DNA from 2 places in the Calothrix sp. CBUCES-K 9914 genome. Region 2 is predicted to be linked to the other one. Evidence: riboswitches for the same ligand, from Rfam matches in the RefSeq annotation. Region 2 holds a riboswitch; the other holds the start of a gene.

Region 1 (10,145 bases), on a different contig from region 2:
AATACAATCCCGTTCGGGTTCAGCAAAAATAAACTTGCAGAATTATTGCTGTTGAGAATTTGAATTAACCCATCAATATTAGAAACATTTCTGCCCGTAACTCGACTAAATATGGTGGTAATATCAGGCGTGTTTTTTAAATCAAAAGTTGCCGAGCCATTTGTAGGTACAGAGAAACTACTGAAACTATGGAATAAATTGCTACCTTTTTGTGCGCCATTAAGAATCGTAAAATTATTACCGCTAGGGTTGACAGTGGTGTTGGTAGTTCCATCCGATATCACCTGAGCCATCGCTGGTAGAAATATTCCACTTATCAAAATTTCACTGACCAAGCCCAAGCACACAGAAGCTACCTTCATTATCCTATCTCCATTAAATCTTTATACTTAGGATTCCCTAAATCATTTTTTACTAACAGATTCATTGCAGTAAAATTAGCCTGACTGCCTGCCAAAACTGGATGCTCCCGGATAATAAACCTGCCGAATACCTTCATCGCTGAAAGAGGCGCCGCCGAAGATTCCATTTTCCTGCCAAAAGGGACGCGCGCAATTAAATAAAACCTTGGTCGCAGGCCAGTAACATGTGTTGTAAATTGCAAGCAGTTTCTGAGGGATGGCGCCTGAACTTTAGGTGCAAACTGATTGATATGTACAAGTCTTTATCCACAGTAGGCACACTATATACATGTAGGAGTTATCGGCGCCATTAAATATGCTCCATGTAATTATTGAAGGTGCCTGTAATATTAGGGTATGCGTTTCGGGCACCATTCTAAGTACAAAAGTACGTATGTAGGTTTAACGTAAAATCAGTCTGGCTGAATCACGTCTTGCATTCCAAACACAAGTTACAACATTACGCCCATACCGAGTACCTCTTCTATAATCTCTGTCATTTCTGTCATTTCTGTAATCTCTATCATTTCTGTAATCTCTATCATTTCTGTAATCTCTATCATTTCTATCATTTCTGTAATCTCTATCATTATTATTCCGAATACGATAGACATAAGTATAATTAACAACTCGTCCATCACGGTAAACAGGTTCACCACTTTGCCTGCTAATTACTGAATAACCATTGTCTCTGACGATTGAATCACAAGCAATCTCGCCATTTGCCGCCATTGCAGGAAATTGAGGTATTACGCCTAAACTTATGACAGCAGTAGTCAATAAAATTTTTGCACATTTCATCGCTTTATCAACCTACTCTTATTCCAAAGGGCTTTAATTAAAACTTAAATCTATTTTCATTTTAAAAGCTACGCTTGTACTATGCATGAATCAAAAGTCTGATTTAATAAGAAACAATACTTTTTTGTGAGATTAGATTTTTACTGTCAATTAATTAGCTTTATTCTCAATAAACTGATAATTTTTGCGCGTTATCAACTTGGCTCGAGGCGCCTGTAATTCGAGTACAAGAACGTATATTTTGAATTACAATTGCTAAATTTAGTCGGCTCTTCCGTACTTTACGTGCTAAATTTGAATTTAAATAGATAATTATCCTTTAAAATCAAGGCTTACAGGCACTTATAGATGAAATTTAATGAATTTGATATTTATAAAGGTAATAATAGCTCGAAGATAAGCACAGCAAGAATTTAAACCTGATTTTTCAACTACAGGCGCCACTTCGTTGTTATAACAATACTTTTGTTTTATAAGTATAAATTACTTAGGGTGCATTTATAGGCATTTAGTGTTAAGGAGCTACCCCTAACAACACAAACAACGTAACGCATGAAAAATAATGAGTTCCTTTCTGTGAAAGAATTAGAGTTGATTTACACGCTATATCTGACTTGACTTATAAATGCGGAAAATCCCATATCCAAATAAAGTAGTACTTCAGTACTGATATGTGTCTTAGAATAATGGTGCCCACGTTGTAAAGACGCGACATGTCGCGTCTCTACATTTAGGTATTTTTCACAAATCATGTAGGACTGCTATATTATGTTTTTACGAGTATATGTATGTATAAAAATCAATATGAAAAAGATAATAATTTTAAAACTAGGATTGCTTACAATGGTGGGATGCTCTCAAGCTAATCATGATTTGAGCCAAACTCCTAAGGTTATAGAAACGAAAGCGACTACAACGACTTCACGAGTTACAGAAACAGCGGCGCCAATTCCTACACTAAGTATACCAGTGGTGCCAGCACAAACATTACCTCCACTGACTCAAAAACCTTTTAAACCAGTAGTACCAGCACAGACATTACCTACACTAACTCCAAAAACGGCGCCAGTAGCAAAGCAAATTCCTTCTAGTAGCGAGCTAGCGGCTAAAATTAGTTCATCGATTGGTTGTGGTAAAGTTGATGAAGAATACACCACAAAAGTTGCAGCTTTGGCAGTTGCTCAAGATAATTCAATAGCGACTGAAAAGCTTACTGAAGCTGAGTTTTATCAAGCTGTAAAACAAAGTATTACTGAAAATAAAGCAAAAGCTAATAATTTAGTATCTCAGTTCCGCGCTTTAAATTGCGGTGCCCAATCTAAAAATACTTCTAGTAAAACAACTCTGGCGCCAACTCAAGATGGTAAAGTTATTTTAGAACAGTCTGGTAGCTGTACAGATTTGCGTGCGCGCGGTATTACCAATATTGATGTAAAAGTTAATCCTTGGGCAAGCAGTCTTGATAGAAATAACGATGGAATAGCTTGTGAGACAAATTAAAGTTAATATTGCCTATTTTTTAGGTATGTATTTAGGCAAAATTTATACAGGTTGATTTCCATAAGTTAAATTTGACAACGAGTCGTTGTCAAATGTTGCATGATTAAATAAAGATGGTATAATACCACCTCTTTTCATCGGTATGTTTGGTATGATGTTTAAAGACTTTCTAATTCCTCTCCTTCATCAATCCAAGCGTCAATAGCTCTTTTTACTTCTGTTTCTGTAACAGCAGACCACTCTTTTTCATTGATAGTAGTTTGAAATACTGCCCTTTTTCCGTGACCAACTTTTTCGATGCTATGTCCACGATATTGGTTGTTAGATTTTTTTGATTTCAGCATTTTGTAGTTTAAGTTTATTACCTATTATAGCAAAAACGATTGTCAGCAATCTCTACATCGTTAAATCAACGCGCGAGTCAATGATAAATTTGTATGATGGAAATTACTGTAATTTATCAAGCAAACCGTATTTATGTTACTATCTATATTAACTTTCGGTTCTTTGTGAGTATAACCCACTAGAGGTAACGGGGAAAGTTCGGTGTGAGTCCGGCGCTGTCCCGCAACTGTAACTAAGGCAAATTTTCTCCTTGTTAGTCAGAATGCCCGCCGAGAAATAAAAGACAACCCAAGCTACAATCTACGAGGTATAGATGAGCATCCATACAATCTTTGTTTGTACCACTTGTGCCAGCAAGTGGGAAAATGGGAACCGTGTCGGTGAGAGCGGTGGCGAAAAGCTCCTCAAGCGCTTGCAAGCGGACTTTCAAAATTGGCAATTAAAGACTGAATTCGTTATTCAACCAGTCGAGTGCATGAGTTCTTGTAGTCGTTCTTGTGTTGTTTGCTTTGCATCACCTAGTAAAACTACGTATCTTTTTGGTGATATTCCCCCCGAATTAACTCCCGCAGAAGCCGAAGGTATATTTGAATGTGCTGAAAAATACTACTTAAATACAGAGGGTTCTTTGCCGTGGTCAGAACGTCCTCACCCTCTCAAAAAGGGCATTTTAGCAAAAATTCCTACAGTACACACACCAATTACAAACGAAAAGGTCACACAGAAAATATGTACGTAGGGTGCGTTAAGGCTATAAGGAATTTCAACATCATTATAGAACTTGTAGCCTTAACGCACCAACTGATGGTTCGTTACAACTTAATTATTGTGAAACTCTTCATAGCCATTGTTGGCGCCATATAATGCCTGTTAGAATAAGTGACTTCAGTGTAGGCATTGCTGAAATCGTAATATAAATATCATATGTCAGACTTCCGACTACAGGCAGCCAACGAAAAGACCTCACCTCAAATTTTACGACAATTGACTGGTATTAGTGCTGAACTCGCGCGTATAGTTGCACGTAACCCTGCCGCACCTTCTGATTTATTAGAAGAATTAAGTACTTATAATGATACAGAAGTACAAAAGAACGTTGCTGCCAACCCTAATACTCAAGAAGAAACATTATTTAAACTTGTGAATATCAACTAGAACTTACGTATGCTAGTAATTCCAAGACACATAAAGATATATTAGTTAAACTCTTAGATAGTAAAAGTATATCTACTCTTATTGCTGTTGCTCACAATCCAAATACACCAGTTTCTATTTTAGAAAAGTTAGCCAGTGAAAGAAACGTTAAAATTCAACAAGCTATTTTTGGCAATTACAATACATCTCAACATGTTTTAAAAACTTTGTGGCAAGATGAGGATATATATAAACAAGTAATTATAAACCCTGGCGCCTACCTTATTCACGTATTATAGCAATTTTAAACAAAAACTTGGTTTGATAATTTCCTTGTAAGTCACCGCAGACACGTATTTTATACGGGTAACTTATTTATTAACAGAAAAAGGAGCCTCGGCGCCGGACTGGTTTTATGTCGGAAATGTGCCTCCAACGTTATATAATAAATTGTGAATAAATGTAAATGTGAACCTTGGTTCACATCATAGTCCGTAACGCATACCATATAATTCTTCCCAACGGTGCCAACAAAAGTTTGAAAACATTCTAATATAGAAGTGACAGGTATCAGTACTGTTTGTTTAAATTTGTATCTTTTATATAGTTATATATACTTAGCATGAAAATCAGGCGCTTGACAATTCAGAATTTCCGTGGTTTAAGCGATTTAACGTTTGATTTTAATTCCAATGAGCCAACGATTCTAATTGGTGTTAACGGTGTAGGTAAGTCGAGTATTCTTGATTGTTTGACTATTTTATTATCGCAGTTTACTGGCAGGTTACAAGATTCTTTAGCAATGCGTTTTTTCGATGAACAGGATATTATGAAGGGGCGCTCCTCATTAGAATGTAGTATTACTGTATCTGTTGATGACGCGCGCGAAATTACTTGGTCACTACAAAAAGAACGTGTTTCCTCTGTTCGCGATGTTAGAAGTACAGGAATGAAACGTTTGGAGGCTATCAAGTCTATATTATATGATGTTAATGATGAACAACTGCAAGCGTTAAGTCAGAAACGTGGTGATTTAACTAAAGCAATTCAAGCTGTAACTGTTGCGCTTGATATGATGGATGAAGGTAATAATCAAATGTTGCCTAGTTTACAAGCTTATACAGATGAGTTAGTTACAAAGCTATCTACAGAAAACGTTAATTTACCTATTGCTGTATCTTACCCTGTTAACCGCGCAGTTCTAGAAATGCCGCTCGAAATAAATCAAGATAGTAATATATTTGCTCAAGTTAATGCATATGACCAAGCGTTAACTGGAGGAAGAATAGACTTTAAAGGATTTTTTGAATGGTTCAGAAACCGTGAAGACCTTGAAAACGAACTGCGACGTGACCAACCTAACTACCGAGATCAACAGTTAGAAGCTGCACGCAACGCAATTTCTTCGTTACAACCTGATTTTAGCAACTTGCGCGTGATTCGTTCGTCTTTACAAATGCTAGTTCAGAAAAATGGTAATGAACTTATCGTTAACCAACTTTCGGACGGAGAAAAATGTCTGTTAGCTTTGGTTGGGGACTTAGCAAGACGACTCGCAACCGCAAACCCTTATTTAGACAACCCACTTACAGGTAGTGGTATTGTGCTAATAGATGAAATTGAACTGCATCTGCATCCCAAATGGCAACGTGAAATTATTCCCGGACTCACACGGACTTTTCCCAACTGCCAATTTATTGTTTCTACCCATTCCCCACAAATAGTCAGTCACGTTAAACCCGATAACATCTATGTTGTTATTGCAACACCAGATGGAGTTGTGCTTGAACAACCGGAAAGTTCCTTTGGTCGTGATAGTAATCAAATATTGGAAGATTTGATGGATGTTTCCGAACGTCCACAGCAAATTAAAAACGGTTTGAGCGATTTATTCAAATTAATTGAACAGGGTCATCTCGATACTGCAAAACAATTGCGTCAAAATCTTGCAAGTGAAATTGGTGAAGATGACCCCGAATTTGTACGTGCTGATGTACTTATCCGACGTAAGGAAATTTTAAATCGATGAAACATATTCAAAAGAATCAAGAACCACGCAGCTTAACTGAGTGGAATCAAAGGCTGGGTGGTAGAATCAAAGATTGGAAATCGTTTACTAAATCAGTTAAAAGCGATGTTTACGAATCTTTGCTCAAAGAACAAGGATTTATTTGTGCTTACTGTAGTCGTCCAATTATCCGTACTAATTGCCATATTGAACACTTTCGTCCTAAAAGTGTTTATAAGAATCTGACTTTTGAATACACAAACTTGATTGCATCTTGTCAAGGTGAAGACGAGAGAAAACCCCGAACACCTGTACACTGTGGACATAAAAAAGGCGCCTGGTATGATGAGGAGTTAATGGTATCTCCGTTAGACTCTAACTGTGAGACTTACTTCAAATATTCTGGGTCAGGACAAATTACACCTGTGGATGGAACAAAGCAAGATGCTGCTCAAACGACTATAAATAAGCTTGCACTTGATATAGATAAATTGAGGAGACTACGTAGAACAGCTATTGATACTGCACTTCAGGTAGGTGAAGGGTTAGAGGATACAGAAATACAGCAGCTTATTCAAGGGTTTCAAAAACCTGATAACACCGGGCGCCTGACTCCGTTTTGTGATGTAATTGTCTATATATTACAGCAATATTTTGTGCTATAAAAGAGGTGCCTGTGCAACTTAGTTGGGGATATGATGTATGATTCTAGAAGCGGTAATGCTGCAAGTAAAAACTGGAATGGAAGATAAGTTTGAATCAGCATTCAAACAAGCATCTAAGATTATATCACTATGTGATGGATATTTATCTCATGAACTTCACCGCTGTATGGAAGTCAAAGGTAAATATCTATTACTTGTAAAATGGGAAACCTTAGAATCACACACTTCTGGTTTTCGAGAGTCCCCCAAATACCAACAGTGGAAAAAAATATTACACCACTTCTACGACCCCTTCCCCACTGTAGAACATTTTCAACTCGTAGAAAGTAAAACCAAAAATCCAGACTATTAGCAACGGATTATAACTGGCAACGGATACAACGGATGTAACGGATAATTTTAGTAGTGTTCAAGTCAGTTTATATATGAAATCAAGATATCAATGATTTTTGCATGGAATAGGCGCCTGTGAAACTTGATGTGGAAAAATGCTTGAACTGTTAACTAAACTGCCTGCTCATAGAGACGAAACTTGGCCAGACGGTATTTATCTTTGGGGAGAGGTACTTTTGACTCTTGTTGTTGCTATTGACAGATTAAAGCGTATTCCCGAAACACTTTGGCCCTTGAATTTTGGGTAAAGGCTTAACTCAAAAGCAAGCTGTTGAAGATGTGGTAGCTTTGCCAAAAGGTAATGCCAAACGTTCCAAGATTTTATCATTACTTTACACTTGGAAGCTTAATATAATATAGGAATAAGCCCAGAGAATGATAATGAAGATAGAGAAGAATTACTTATGAACTTATCCCAAGCTTACTTAGAGTGGGAACAGGAAACCGTAGAGCGCGGTAAGGAGCTAGGGCAACGCTCTGTTGTGGAAAACTTGCTCTTGTTTCGCTTTGGTTCGTTAGACCCAGAGTTAGAAGCAATTATTCCGTCCATCTTAGCATTATCTCCATCTGAATTTACCCCTGTGTTAATGCAATTATCTCGCGAGGAATTAATTATCAGATTCGCCACGTCAAATTAAAAAAACACTATTTCTTATGTTTAGGGTAAGTAGAAATACTTTTACCCTTATTTTTTATAAATTTTTGTTACACCTGGATGATTTGAGAGCTTTAAAAGTTCATTTTTTGAATTTTTAATTGCTTTTACAATGTGTATGTACCTAATTTGATATAATATCTTTGATTAAAAGCAACTTAAATACACTTAAGAGGTGTTAAGATGGTAACAGTAATTCAATCTGAAAAAGTCAAGTTATACGATTTAGAGAAAAAGTTTAATCTCAAGCTTGCAAATTCTCCACAGTGGTTTAATGAATGGCAACAGGACTTACCAGAGCTTACAGACTACGAAAAGCAGGAATTAGATAGAGTAAAAGCAAGTTATTTAAACTTAGTTAAACGTCCTATGCTTGAAAACATGGTCAAGATGGCAGTATTGTCACCTTTATTAAGTTGTGCAGGCTTTTACTTAGAACCATTTTATACAGACAGTGAGGAATCAGTTGAAATTACTGCCCAAGATGGAGAAGTCACTATTCGAGGGAAAATCGATGTTTTAGTATTACAAGATGAATTATGGGTTCTTGTTATTGAGTCTAAACAAGCAGGATTTTCTTTAGAAGTAGGCATCCCGCAAGCTTTATCATATATGCTAGCTAGTTTAAAAAGTAATAAAAATCTACTTGGTTTAGTCACAAACGGTGGTAGTTTTATTTTTATCAAATTAATTCAGCAAGAAACGCCAATTTATGCTTTATCCGATGAATTTACCATTAGACGCGGTAATGACTTATATACTGTCTTAAGAATTTTAAAACGTATAAGCCAATTGTTTACGGCACCGTCGATAATTAGTGAATAATGTGTACAGAGGTCTTGAATTGTAAGTTTCATTGCTTCAATTATCACATTTAAAGGGCACCATAATTTAGGTGCCCTTTAATTTGTTCGCATCTATCTAAAGACGTAAGCTGATAAAACTTCAAGTTAATGGTAAAAACTACACTGTAGATAAATATTAGGTAAATTTTAATACTAGTTATTGATGATTTTTTTGGGAATTAATCTAAATTAGCTGGGATAAACAGACTTTACTTGTATAATTTTAGATTGGTATTGAATTTATCATGATTACATTTTATACCATAAGAATGATTTTAATTGTCGTTGAAAAGAATTACATTGAATACTCGTATGATTATTGATAAACAATATTACATTTGTCAATGACTAGGGTATATATCCAATGATTTCAATTTTCAGAAAACCAGCAACTTTGTTTTTTGTAGCAATACTTCTGGTTGTAACTGTTTGTCTACCAAAACAACTTGCTGCGGCGCCTGCACCAGTATCCCAAGAAATGGCAGTACAATCTGTACAAGGGTTGTCTGCTAACCCTGCACAGCTACCTCCACTACCATACGCTTATGATGCACTTGAAAAAGCAATTGATGCAGAAACGATGAAACTGCACCACGATAAGCATCATAAAACATATGTTGATAATTTGAATAATGCCTTGAAGAAGCATCCAGAACTACAAGGTAAAACTATAGAAGCAATGCTACGTGACCTAAACAGTGTCCCCGAAGATATTCGTAACACCATACGTAACAACGGTGGTGGTCATCTTAACCATTCTATGTTCTGGCAAATTATGAGTCCTAAAGGGGGAGGTCAACCAACTGGTAATATTGCCCAAGAAATTAACAAAGCTTTCGGTAGCTTTGATAACTTTAAAACACAGTTTAATGCTGCTGGTGGACAACGTTTTGGCAGTGGATGGGTTTGGTTAGTACGTGACACACAAGGTCAACTCAAAATTGCTAATACTCCAAACCAGGATAGTCCTATCACAGATGGTTTGTATCCAATTATGGGTAATGATGTTTGGGAACATGCTTACTACTTAAAATACCAAAACCGTCGTGCAGACTATTTAGCGAATTGGTGGAATGTTGTAAATTGGGATGAGGTGAACAAACGCGCGCAAGCTTCGAGTTCACAAGCATAGTTCACAAAATATAAAATTGACAACCAGTGGTTGTCAAATGAGCGGCGCCTGTATCAAAGTTATGGGATTTCAGGCGATTTCAGTATTTATATTGAGTAAAAGTCGCCTTTATATTTTTGGCTATGGTATAAAAAAGCAGGAGTGGTGCCACTCCTGCTGATTTAAATTACTTTTCTAATACTTGTCGAATGCGTCGTTCGAGTAAGTCTAGGTCTAAGCTACCTTCGTCACGACTGATGCGTCTAACTGTTGAGTTTACATTATTT
Region 2 (10,145 bases):
TGTCGTCTACTTAACAGTGTGTAAGTAAAAATACTGCTACCTGTAATTATTGATAGTAGTGTTAATTGCCGTAGAAGAAACAGCTTTTTAAGTTTCATGAACTTGTGCCCAAATTATCAGGGTAATAGTAACATATTTAGTTTAAAATTTAATGATTATATAGGAACTCGGCTTTGTAGAAATTTGGCACTAATTATTCATACGTTTGACACACTGATGTCAGACAGGTGTTGTAGAAGATAAAATATTGCTTTATTTTGCTTTTTAAAGACCGTTAAACAGAATATTAATAATGATTAGAAAAATTTCTCAATTTTGGTTACACTCTATACATCCTCGTTTGGTTACTTTAATTGCTGCACTGGGAATAGGTGGAATTAGTGTTTGTCTGCTAGTTTTATTTATTGTTGCTAAATTAGCAGAGGAAGTTTTAGAGAAAGAAGCTTTTGCATTTGATACAAACATCTTACTATGGCTGCATCAATTTGCTAATCCTAGTCTTGATAATTTAATGTTGTTTATTACTCATATCGGCAACCCAACAACGGTAATAATTATAGTTGTTATTACTTTAGCTGTTTTGTGGTGGCGCCGTTATCGATTAGAGTTTATGATATTTTTATTAACGTGTTTGGGTGCGTTTATTTTAAATACATGTTTAAAGTTGTTTTTCTCAAAAACTCGTCCGCAGCTTTGGAAACAATTAATTACTGAAACCTCATTTAGCTTTCCTAGTGGTCATGCACTTGGGTCAATGGTTTTATATGGTTTTCTTGCTTATTTATTAGCTTTCTTTTATCCAAGATTTTCCGCGCTTATCTATATTTTTGCTGTGTTTTTAATTGGTGCTATTGGTCTTAGTCGATTATATTTAGGTGTTCACTGGCCTACTGATATAATTGCAGGTTATGGAGTGGGATTTTTATGGTTGACTATATGTATTACAATGTTAAAACTACAAAGATTAAGAAAAGTTAGCAATTTAGATTAGGTATCATTATTCCCGCTTTGCGACCTTTGTGTTCTTTGCGGTTTATTTCTTTAACGAACCGCAAAGTACGCAAAGGACGCGAAGAAAGAAGATTAAGTTAAGGTATTTTTAATCAAGAGTGTATTTAGCTATTTGCTGTTTTAATTTTTCTAATGTTGTTTCGTCGTTGTGTTCTAGAGTATTTACTATATCGTGTATAAGAGGTACTTCTAGTTCTAAACTTTCTATTATGTCACGCTGGTTAAATACTTCTTTGGGTTTTCCTTCTAATATTAGTCTTCCTCTGTCCATTACAAATACCCAGTCTGCCCAACGGTATATTAAGTCGAGGTCATGTGATGCCATAAGTATTGTTGTACCGTAACTATGAATCTTTTTTAGCGTTGCCATGAGGTTACGCGAATGTAGTTTATCTAAATATGCTGTGGGTTCGTCGAGTAAAAGCAGTTGAGGTTGTAGCACCATTACATCCGCTATGGAAACTCGCTTTTTTTGACCTAAACTCATGTGATGGACGGGTGTTTGTGCTAGTTCTAGTAAATCAAATTCTTCTAATGCTTGAGAAACGCGCGTTTTAATTTCTACTTCTGGTAAACCTAAATTACATAAACCGTAAGAGATATCTTCTTCTACGGTTGAAGCAACTAGCTGTTGTTCCGGGTCTTGAAAGATTAAACCAACTTGTTGACGCAGTTGCATTAATGATTTACGATTATATTCTATTGGCTTTCCTTGCCAAATAATAGAACCTTTATTTGGTTTATATAAACCATTTGCCAGTAAGAACAAAGTTGTTTTACCACAGCCGTTTTGACCAATCAACGCGCACTTTTTACCTGTGGGTATTTTTAGTGTTAGTTCGTTCAATGCGCTCTTCCTGGTCCCTATATATGTATAGTAGACTTGTTCAAGTTGAAGTAAGTATTCATACATTTTATCCATATATTTTAAACATTTCGGATAAATATTTCTAAAATAATTAAGAATGTACAGCCAGAAATTGCTTCGATTAAATACCGTTTGGATGGTTTATGTCGTTCTGGATACCATACACAAAATTCTCCATTAAAACCGCGCGATTCTATACTTAATGAGATTTGACGATAGTTTTCAATAGTGCGTTGAAATAATTGTCCAATTAACAAGGCTAAACTTTTCATGCCAGAATTAAAAGTGCGGTATCCAAACCTTGCTTGTTGTGCTGTCCACAGTGTACTCGCTGTGTTTAATAAAACAAAAATAAAGCGGTACATCAATAATAACAGTTCCATCAAAAGCGGTGGAAAGCCCATTTTACGTAAAGCTTGTAATAATTCAACGAAAGGAACCGTTAGCATGATAAAATATAAACATGAAAGTGCAGCCAATGCGCGCGTTAATATCGTCAGTACTTGAATTATTCCTTTAGAGCTTATATATATATAGTATGAGCCAATTATAAAACCTGTTAAAGCATCACCTCGTATACTAGCTTCAGAAATAATATTTACTACGTTGATAGCTAAAGCAGGTACACTCGTTAACCAAAATAACAAAGCAACGTAAATTAGACGCAAAAAAGTTTTTACCGGAATACGCGCGTATCCAACTATCGAAATAGTCATCCAGAGTGCAATGATAATTTGTACAGTTGGATGAGAAAAATAAGTAATTATAAAAAGCGTGGTTGCAAATATTAATTTATGTTTAACTGGCAACCACCGCAAATTATTTGTGTATGCGAGTGTGTCTATCTGTATTCTCATCTCTTTGTTTACTTTCGCTGCGTCCTTTATATAGACCTATTACAAAACCAATAACACCTGCACCACCTGCTGCTTGTACTGAAAATAACAAACTTGCAACTTCTGAGCTAGGTAACTCAAATACAGGTTGAAACCAAGGTTTGTACTGTGGATGTAATTCGGTTATTGCTTCTTTAGCTTTATCGTCAGACCCCCCAAACTCCCCCTTAACAAATAATAACGGCGCCACTGCTAATGCAATGACTGCGAAGAATAATAACCAATTGTTTGTTTTGTTTGACATAATTTGTTTTAACTCCTTAAAAACCCACTTTCTTAAACTTCAGCTTTAATTAAATTCAACATTTCTAATTCTTGGCGCCCATAATTAGTCAACCAGTTCCATACCAACACAGTTAACAATCCTTCACTGATGGCTAACGGTACTTGTGTAATTGCAAAAATACCTGCAAACTTTATAAATGATGCCATGAAACCACCTGTTGCCGCAGGAAATGCTAAAGCTAATTGTACAGATGTCACTATATATGTAATTAAATCAGCTAGAGCAGAAGCTACAAATATCGCTAACCGTTGTTTACCAGTTGGCACAATTAAACGATATATCCAAAACGCAACGATTGGTCCAACTATTGCCATTGAAAACGCATTTGCTCCCAATGTCGTTAAACCACCATGTGCTAATAATAAGGCTTGAAATATTAATACTAATGTCCCTAATACTGACATTGTTAAAGGACCAAATAGTACGGCGCCTAATCCCGTACCTGTTGGATGCGAACAACTACCCGTAACTGAGGGTATTTTTAATGCTGATAATACAAAAGTGAAGGCGCCTGATAAAGCCAAAAGTAGCTTTAACTCAGGTTTTTCGGTGGTAATGCGTGTGATGCTACGTAAACCTAATACAAAAAACGGTAAAGCAACTACAAACCAAAATATTGCCCACTCTGGAGGTAAAAAACCTTCCATAATATGCATTGCGTGTGCTTTTGCCTCGGAACCAACAACCAAGTAAAAGCTCAAAAATGCCATTAAACTCAAATTGATTAGGCGCCACTTTCGTGGTGATATTAAAGTATTACTTAACATTCTTAACATTCGTTACACCTCTGCTGAATAAAGTAAATTACGGAGTTGCTAGTAATCCTCAAGAAGTACACCCAAAGAGTATATGATATACTGCTATTTCAAGTTATGCCACTAAAATTGATTATCATTACCAATTTTGGTGTGTGAAAAGACAAATAGTTGGTTTACCAAATAGGTAATTCTGACGATTTAAACAATTTGCTCAAGACTGCTACAGAAACTTGCTTCCGACTACCACAGCAAGCGTCACTCAAAAATATAGAATACTGCATTTTCACCTATACCTCGTAGATGAGCATTATAAACATTTATTACAAACATAAATCGGCGGGCATTCTGACTTTCAAGGTTAAAAAGTAACTTTTACTTGATTACAGCTGCGGGACAGTGCCGGATTTTCACCGAACTTTCCCCGTTTCCTCTAATGGCTGACCCCACTAGAACCGATTCAATCACAGTAACATAGATAGTTGTTAACAACACATATGAATCAGAAAAACAACATAAAACGCTACAAAAGGTATATGGTTGTAGAGACGTGTAAACTGGAGGTTTACACGTTATCCGAAGGATATCCGCTTATGGTAGGGATTAATCACGTCTCTACACCAAAAATAAAAATGTCAGAAACTGAGAAACATTTAGGTGCCTATTTTAGTCAAGAGCAAGTATTGTGTTAACTAAGAGCTTGACCATGACACGGGTTATCGAATACCCTAGGCACTCAGGCTAGTTTTTTAAGGAAGGCTATGAACAAGAAATTCATTCTCATTTTGCTTTCAAGTTCGACAGTGTTTACCTCATTAATGTCAACATTATCGGTCATTAATCCCGCACATGCTGCCGAACCACGTCTAGAGCAGAAATTAATCCATACACGAGAAAATAAAACATGTATCACTAATCCTCACGGTCATCATAATTTTATTTGTATTCGTGATTCAGAGAGAAGTCCAAGTGCCAAACCTGTAGTATCACAAACTGTTGTTAATGGTGCGACAAATACAAATGTTGCGATGTTAAATTTTACAGAAGAAGAAAGTGATGCTGCAATTAAGCTATTTGGCTGTGACTGCCCGTATTGTATTAATTCTTTACGTCAATTAACAGGTACAGGTAACTTGGTTTATTAATTTTGGTGCATATGTAATTAAGGTATTTTAAGTAGTGGTTGACTTACTTTAAATGTGGTGCCTTAACCGTCACTGGGACTTTCGGCTTCTACTATACCACCGTGTAACTTTGCCAAATATTTAATTATCGTTAGTAAAACACGTGGGTGCGTCACAGCTACAACAATTTCTTTGTATTGCGAAAATCTAACTGCTGTGACGCACCCTCTTTAAATCGGCGCCAATCTGGCGCTGTTTTGACGTAATATTTAGATTATCAAATTTTGCACTCGTTCCTTTACTTGGTCGCGGACAGTACGAAACTTGTGTATATCGTGTCCTTCTGGGTCATCAAGTTGCCAGTCTTCAAATATTTCTCTAGTTACCCAAGCTTCTGGTAAATTCACACCACATCCACATAGAGAAATTACTACATCGTAATCTTGAGGATTAAATTCATTTAATGCTTTTGATGTTTGATTACTAATATCAATTCCTATTTCTGCCATAACTTCAACAGAGATGGGGTCTACATGGCTAGCTTCCAAACCAGAACTTGATACTTCTATTTTACCTGCACCCAATGTACGCGCAAACCCTTCTGCCATTTGTGAGCGGCGAGAATTTTTCTTACAGACAAACATCACTTTTTTCATAAGCTTAGTAAGTAGAAACAAACACGATTAATTATTTAACGTCTTGAAACTGATTAGAAAGTATTCTATATACAATTACAGCTATTTGTGCCCCTAAAATCGGCGCCACCCAATAAATCCACTGGTGCTGCCATATACTTGCTACTAACGCAGGAGCAAAAGAACGCGCGGGGTTCATGCTAGCGCCTGTTATTGGCCCCATACATGCAGCTTCCACAAAAACTGTTAACCCAATAGCCAAACCCGCAAAACCCGAAGGCGCCCGTTTATCTAGTCCAGAACCAAAAATCACAAACATCAAAATAAACGTTAGAACCGTTTCCAGCACAAACGACTGTAACCAATTTCCATTTAATGGTAAAGTTGCTCCCAAATTTCCGACTTTCCCAAAACTTATTAGCAACAAACCAGAAGCCATTACTGCCCCTATTAACTGTGCGACTATATACGCTAACACCCGTCGCCTCGAAAAATAACCACTCGTCCAAAACGCTAACGTCACAGCAGGATTAAAATGGGCGCCGCTAATATGTCCTACTGAGTAAATTAACGCAGCAACAACTGCACCAAACACAAAACTTATACCGATATGCGTAATTGCCCCTTGACTTATATCATTTACTATGACGGCGCCTGTTCCAGCAAAAACTAAAACGAATGTGCCAATCGCCTCCGCAATTACAGTACTTCTGCTTTGAGATAATTCTTGTGCAATAGGCATCCTTGCCCGTTCTAAACATCGGGAATGGCTCCGACGACCATCCCAGAAGAGAATATTGTATCTAACCACAACCACCCCCACTACAAATCTATATCTCTATCATTTCAAAAAAAATTGATATGTCAAGGTGTTGAAGTATACAATCAGAAAAAGTCATCAAAAAAAGTTGATATATCAGCTTTCAGTGCAAGAAGAAGCGGTTACATGGCGACAGGAGCGAAAATGAGTAAGATATGATTCTAGATGGGCAAATTGAGGTGCATTGATACTATAATAAATCCAGCGTCCTTGCTGACGTGAGTTAACAAGACCAGCTTCTTTAAGGATTTTGAGATGGAATGATAGTTTTGACTGCGTGGCGCCGAGAACGGTACATAAATCGCATACGCACTGTTCTTTATGTTGCAAAAGTTCCAAAACGCGAATCCGTAACGGGTCTGAAAGTGCGTGAAAGCCAGCAGCGATATTTTCAGGGGTAGCGACAATAGGAGTTAACATTGGTTGCTTTAATAGCTAATGTTATTTTGTATACAAATAACTATTTTTTGGGATATGCATAATTATAAGCCGAAGAAAGTGTATATAGTTATAATATTATTACTAATGCCTTGAGTTGCAACATACTTAATTAGTTTAACACTACTTACTAATCTTGCTTCTTACAGTACGCCTTTTGCTTCACTATTGTTTGCGTCCATCACTATTTATACAAGTATTTGTAATTGAATTAATTTTATATCGTCTAAAACATTAATAGTTGACGAAAAATATATTTCTATAAGGCATTCATTGATCAAATGGCAGTGGAGTAAGAAAATTAATTTGAAGACAAAGAAATATTTGAAAGCCTTTAAATTTTTAACTCAGCCAGAAAAAGTGTGGTTAGAATGGGAAATCAACAGTTTTTTGCAAAAAAATAAGTTGTTGTAAAGTGGGCAGTGCCCACCTTACTATTGGCGCTACGCTCAGACGGGGCGTTTATTAGGCGCCAATACCGACTAGTTGTATATCAAAGACCAAATCTTCGCCAGCGAGAGGATGATTTGCGTCTAAAGTGATGGTAGAGTCAGAGATATCAGTGATGACAACGGGTATAACTTGACCTGTAGGTTGCTGAATTTGTAGCTGCTGACCAATTTCAGGTTCTAACTCAGGTGGCATTTGCTGACGGTCTACTTCAAGCACCATGTCAGGACGGTATGTACCATATGCTTGTTCTACAGGAATCTGAGTAGTTTTGGAGTCACCAGCGTTCATTCCTACAACTGCTTCCTCGAATCCAGGGATTAACTGTCCTGTGCCAATTGTAAACTCTAATGGGTCGCCTCCATTAGAAGAGTCAAATACTGTACCGTCTGTTAATTTACCTGTATAGTGAACTGTTACAGTGTCACCGACTTTTGCTTGTCCCATTGATTTTTCTCCTAGAGTTTTTTAATCACGTAAACCTTGAGGTACAGGCTCGCATACCATCTGACCAACTAAATAGAGGAATTGACATCCCTCTGAGGTTGGGTATTGCATAGCTTGCTTTTTGGTAATTTAGGTAATTTAACTGTGTGATTTAACTATTGCGGGAAGTTAATATTCCAAGGTCAAATTAACTCTCGAATCAGATTACATCATATACATCGCAAGTGGCGCCTGATCAATAAAAAATTAAGAAATATTTGATTAAATTTTTTATAATGTTTTTATAATGCAAAACCTAAATATCATTAATTTTGATGTTCACCGTAATCAGGACTTCAGTCCTTAACTCTGATAACGCGACACAGGTTTTTGATGCCTGTGCCACATGTACAACAGGTATTTTCGGCTAACTTAAGTATTAGTACTTAAAAACTCTATTCCCTCATCCAATTCTGCTGCTCGCAGCGCGCGCGAACATACCCAGTCAGTAGAAACCACAGCGGGCCATCCTTTGCGTACAGCTTCAGGACATATCGTATAAATCGTTAATTGACAGTCGATTAACTCTAAACCAGATTTTTCAACTTGTTTTGTTGCTTGTTTGAGAATCGAGGAATTTTCAAACTCGATTGTCATGTTACACTGGGCACACACCATGTGATGATGGTGATTCGGTGATGAGGTATTGAGTTCGTAGTGCTTGTGTACCTCTGCTAACTCCAATTCTCGTAAAATCCCCATCCGTGTCATCAACTTCAAAGTACGGTATATAGTTGACAGACTAATTCCTTCTTGACGCTGCTCTAATACAGTGAATAGCTCCTCTGCACTTAAATGTTTTCCTCTAGGAAGATTTTGAAACACCTGTAATATTACTTCCCGCTGCGGTGTTAATCGCCATCCTTTGGAATTTAGTTCGGCTTTGAGAGAATTGGCACTATACATAAATTACAACTCACGAGCTGGGTACATGGAATTATCATAATCGCAAACGGCACTGAGTTGCAATAAACCTGTGCTTATTGAGAATTTTAATTCTTTATAGAAGGCAGTAAGTTATCTCTGGCTAAAATTGTTAACTAGCATTCTTAACAATCTAAATATTGTTAAATACGATGGTTTCTCGATTATATTTTTTCGTGATACGCGCATTAGCTGCATATTACGACTCTTTATATCTCACATACTGTACAAATTAAATTTAACTTTTTACTACTTAGTTTTTTGAGTCTTCTCCTATTTTCATCGGCAGCTAAAGCAGACCAAACACAGGAATTAAATGAGTTAGCAAGTTCACTAGCATTAATTCACATAACATTAATTCACATAGCATTAATGGGCTTGGGTAATTTCTTGTGGGTAAATTCTTATGGTAATTTCTTGTGGGATGGGCATCCCTGCCCGTCCAGATTATATCCAGATTATTCCCTTTCTTCATAATCTTCACTAGACGTAGGGTCTAATTCCCAACGTTCATCATCACGTTCCTCTAAAATATCATTTGTGCGAAGAATCGCATTATCATCCATTTCTAAACCAACCGCTTTTTCTAAGTCTTCAGTAACGTTTTGGTCGGGAGTCGCGACAGTACCTCCAACAGCTTCATCCCCTACAGCATCCGCATCTTGCCAGTATGCGTCCACATCACCCCCTGTTAGTTCCGGACTTGTTTGAGTGTAATCTTCCATGTCCGCGCGCATTGTTCGACCGCCAACGTTATATCCAGGGAGGTCTTTAACACCCGTACCGTATGACTCTGTTATTTCCTGTGGTAAATCACTAACTTCTGCTTCTGTGTCAAGGTCTGATTCTACCTTCTCTGAACGCTTTTTTTGATTTGCCATGAGATTATGACTCTTATTTCATTCGTCAACTGCATCCTCACAATAACGCTTTTTTGTCAAGCTTTTATACTCCAATAGAAGTACTACTTTAGATAGAGATATAAATACACTGATATATATCTTAGGAGCGAAGATATACTGGTGATTTCTGCGTAGTCTGGTAATTGTCAATTCACGCTATAGCCACTTCACGCATAGTTATGAGTTATGAAAGCCGTAGCTCATAACTGTTTTTTTAGGTTTTAATTTATTAGCTTACGTGTCTACTTAATTTAATTATATTAAAATTTAGTAAAATTTGACATATTTTTAGTTTTTAGATTTAGTTTTTACATCTATATACAAGATTTTTAAATTCAATGAGAAAAATTTTTGCTCAGATAAATTGCATATCTCTCTTTAGAGCGAAGCCTTGAAGCAAACAGATGTATAGCATGAGAAGTATCAAAAATCGTCAACTAGCTCCTTGATAGTTATGGGCTACAAGTAAGAATAACTAATAAAATACCTGTTTATTCGTGCTTATAGCTCATAAATTTCTTATCAAAGCTGTTTCCAAAGAAGAACTAGC

What was found. Region 2 has a riboswitch for cobalamin ahead of AC2JBO_RS36925 (energy-coupling factor ABC transporter permease). Riboswitches for the same ligand answer to the same signal wherever they lie in the genome.
Region 1: it holds a riboswitch for cobalamin, as region 2 does, so the genes downstream of both, AC2JBO_RS23750 (DUF1636 domain-containing protein) here and AC2JBO_RS36925 (energy-coupling factor ABC transporter permease) in region 2, are expected to answer to the same signal.

The regions. Positions count from the first base shown of each region.
Region 1 is NZ_JBXXZH010000114.1:6,539-16,683, forward strand. Features, by position in the region: gene AC2JBO_RS23725 (two-partner secretion domain-containing protein) at 1-362, opposite strand, end outside; gene AC2JBO_RS23730 (hypothetical protein) at 362-529, opposite strand; gene AC2JBO_RS23735 (hypothetical protein) at 804-1,181, opposite strand; gene AC2JBO_RS23740 (excalibur calcium-binding domain-containing protein) at 2,007-2,702, shown strand; gene AC2JBO_RS23745 (hypothetical protein) at 2,861-3,046, opposite strand; cobalamin riboswitch at 3,186-3,335, shown strand; gene AC2JBO_RS23750 (DUF1636 domain-containing protein) at 3,361-3,786, shown strand; gene AC2JBO_RS23755 (variant leucine-rich repeat-containing protein) at 3,972-4,202, shown strand; gene AC2JBO_RS23760 (AAA family ATPase) at 4,804-6,210, shown strand; gene AC2JBO_RS23765 (retron system putative HNH endonuclease) at 6,207-6,854, shown strand; gene AC2JBO_RS23770 (antibiotic biosynthesis monooxygenase family protein) at 6,892-7,206, shown strand; gene AC2JBO_RS23775 (hypothetical protein) at 7,343-7,495, shown strand; gene AC2JBO_RS23780 (hypothetical protein) at 7,652-7,885, shown strand; gene AC2JBO_RS23785 (restriction endonuclease subunit R) at 8,086-8,727, shown strand; gene AC2JBO_RS23790 (superoxide dismutase) at 9,112-9,879, shown strand; gene AC2JBO_RS23795 (hypothetical protein) at 10,046-10,145, opposite strand, start outside.
Region 2 is NZ_JBXXZH010000266.1:222-10,366, reverse strand. Features, by position in the region: gene AC2JBO_RS36950 (polysaccharide deacetylase family protein) at 1-98, opposite strand, end outside; gene AC2JBO_RS36945 (phosphatase PAP2 family protein) at 293-991, shown strand; gene AC2JBO_RS36940 (energy-coupling factor ABC transporter ATP-binding protein) at 1,100-1,924, opposite strand; gene cbiQ (cobalt ECF transporter T component CbiQ) at 1,939-2,736, opposite strand; gene AC2JBO_RS36930 (energy-coupling factor ABC transporter substrate-binding protein) at 2,699-3,019, opposite strand; gene AC2JBO_RS36925 (energy-coupling factor ABC transporter permease) at 3,052-3,828, opposite strand; cobalamin riboswitch at 4,138-4,291, opposite strand; gene AC2JBO_RS36920 (hypothetical protein) at 4,578-4,961, shown strand; gene arsC (arsenate reductase, glutathione/glutaredoxin type) at 5,210-5,596, opposite strand; gene AC2JBO_RS36910 (MIP/aquaporin family protein) at 5,628-6,317, opposite strand; gene AC2JBO_RS36905 (ArsR/SmtB family transcription factor) at 6,492-6,815, opposite strand; gene AC2JBO_RS36900 (FKBP-type peptidyl-prolyl cis-trans isomerase) at 7,299-7,730, opposite strand; gene AC2JBO_RS36895 (Fur family transcriptional regulator) at 8,142-8,675, opposite strand; gene AC2JBO_RS36890 (DUF6335 family protein) at 9,152-9,574, opposite strand.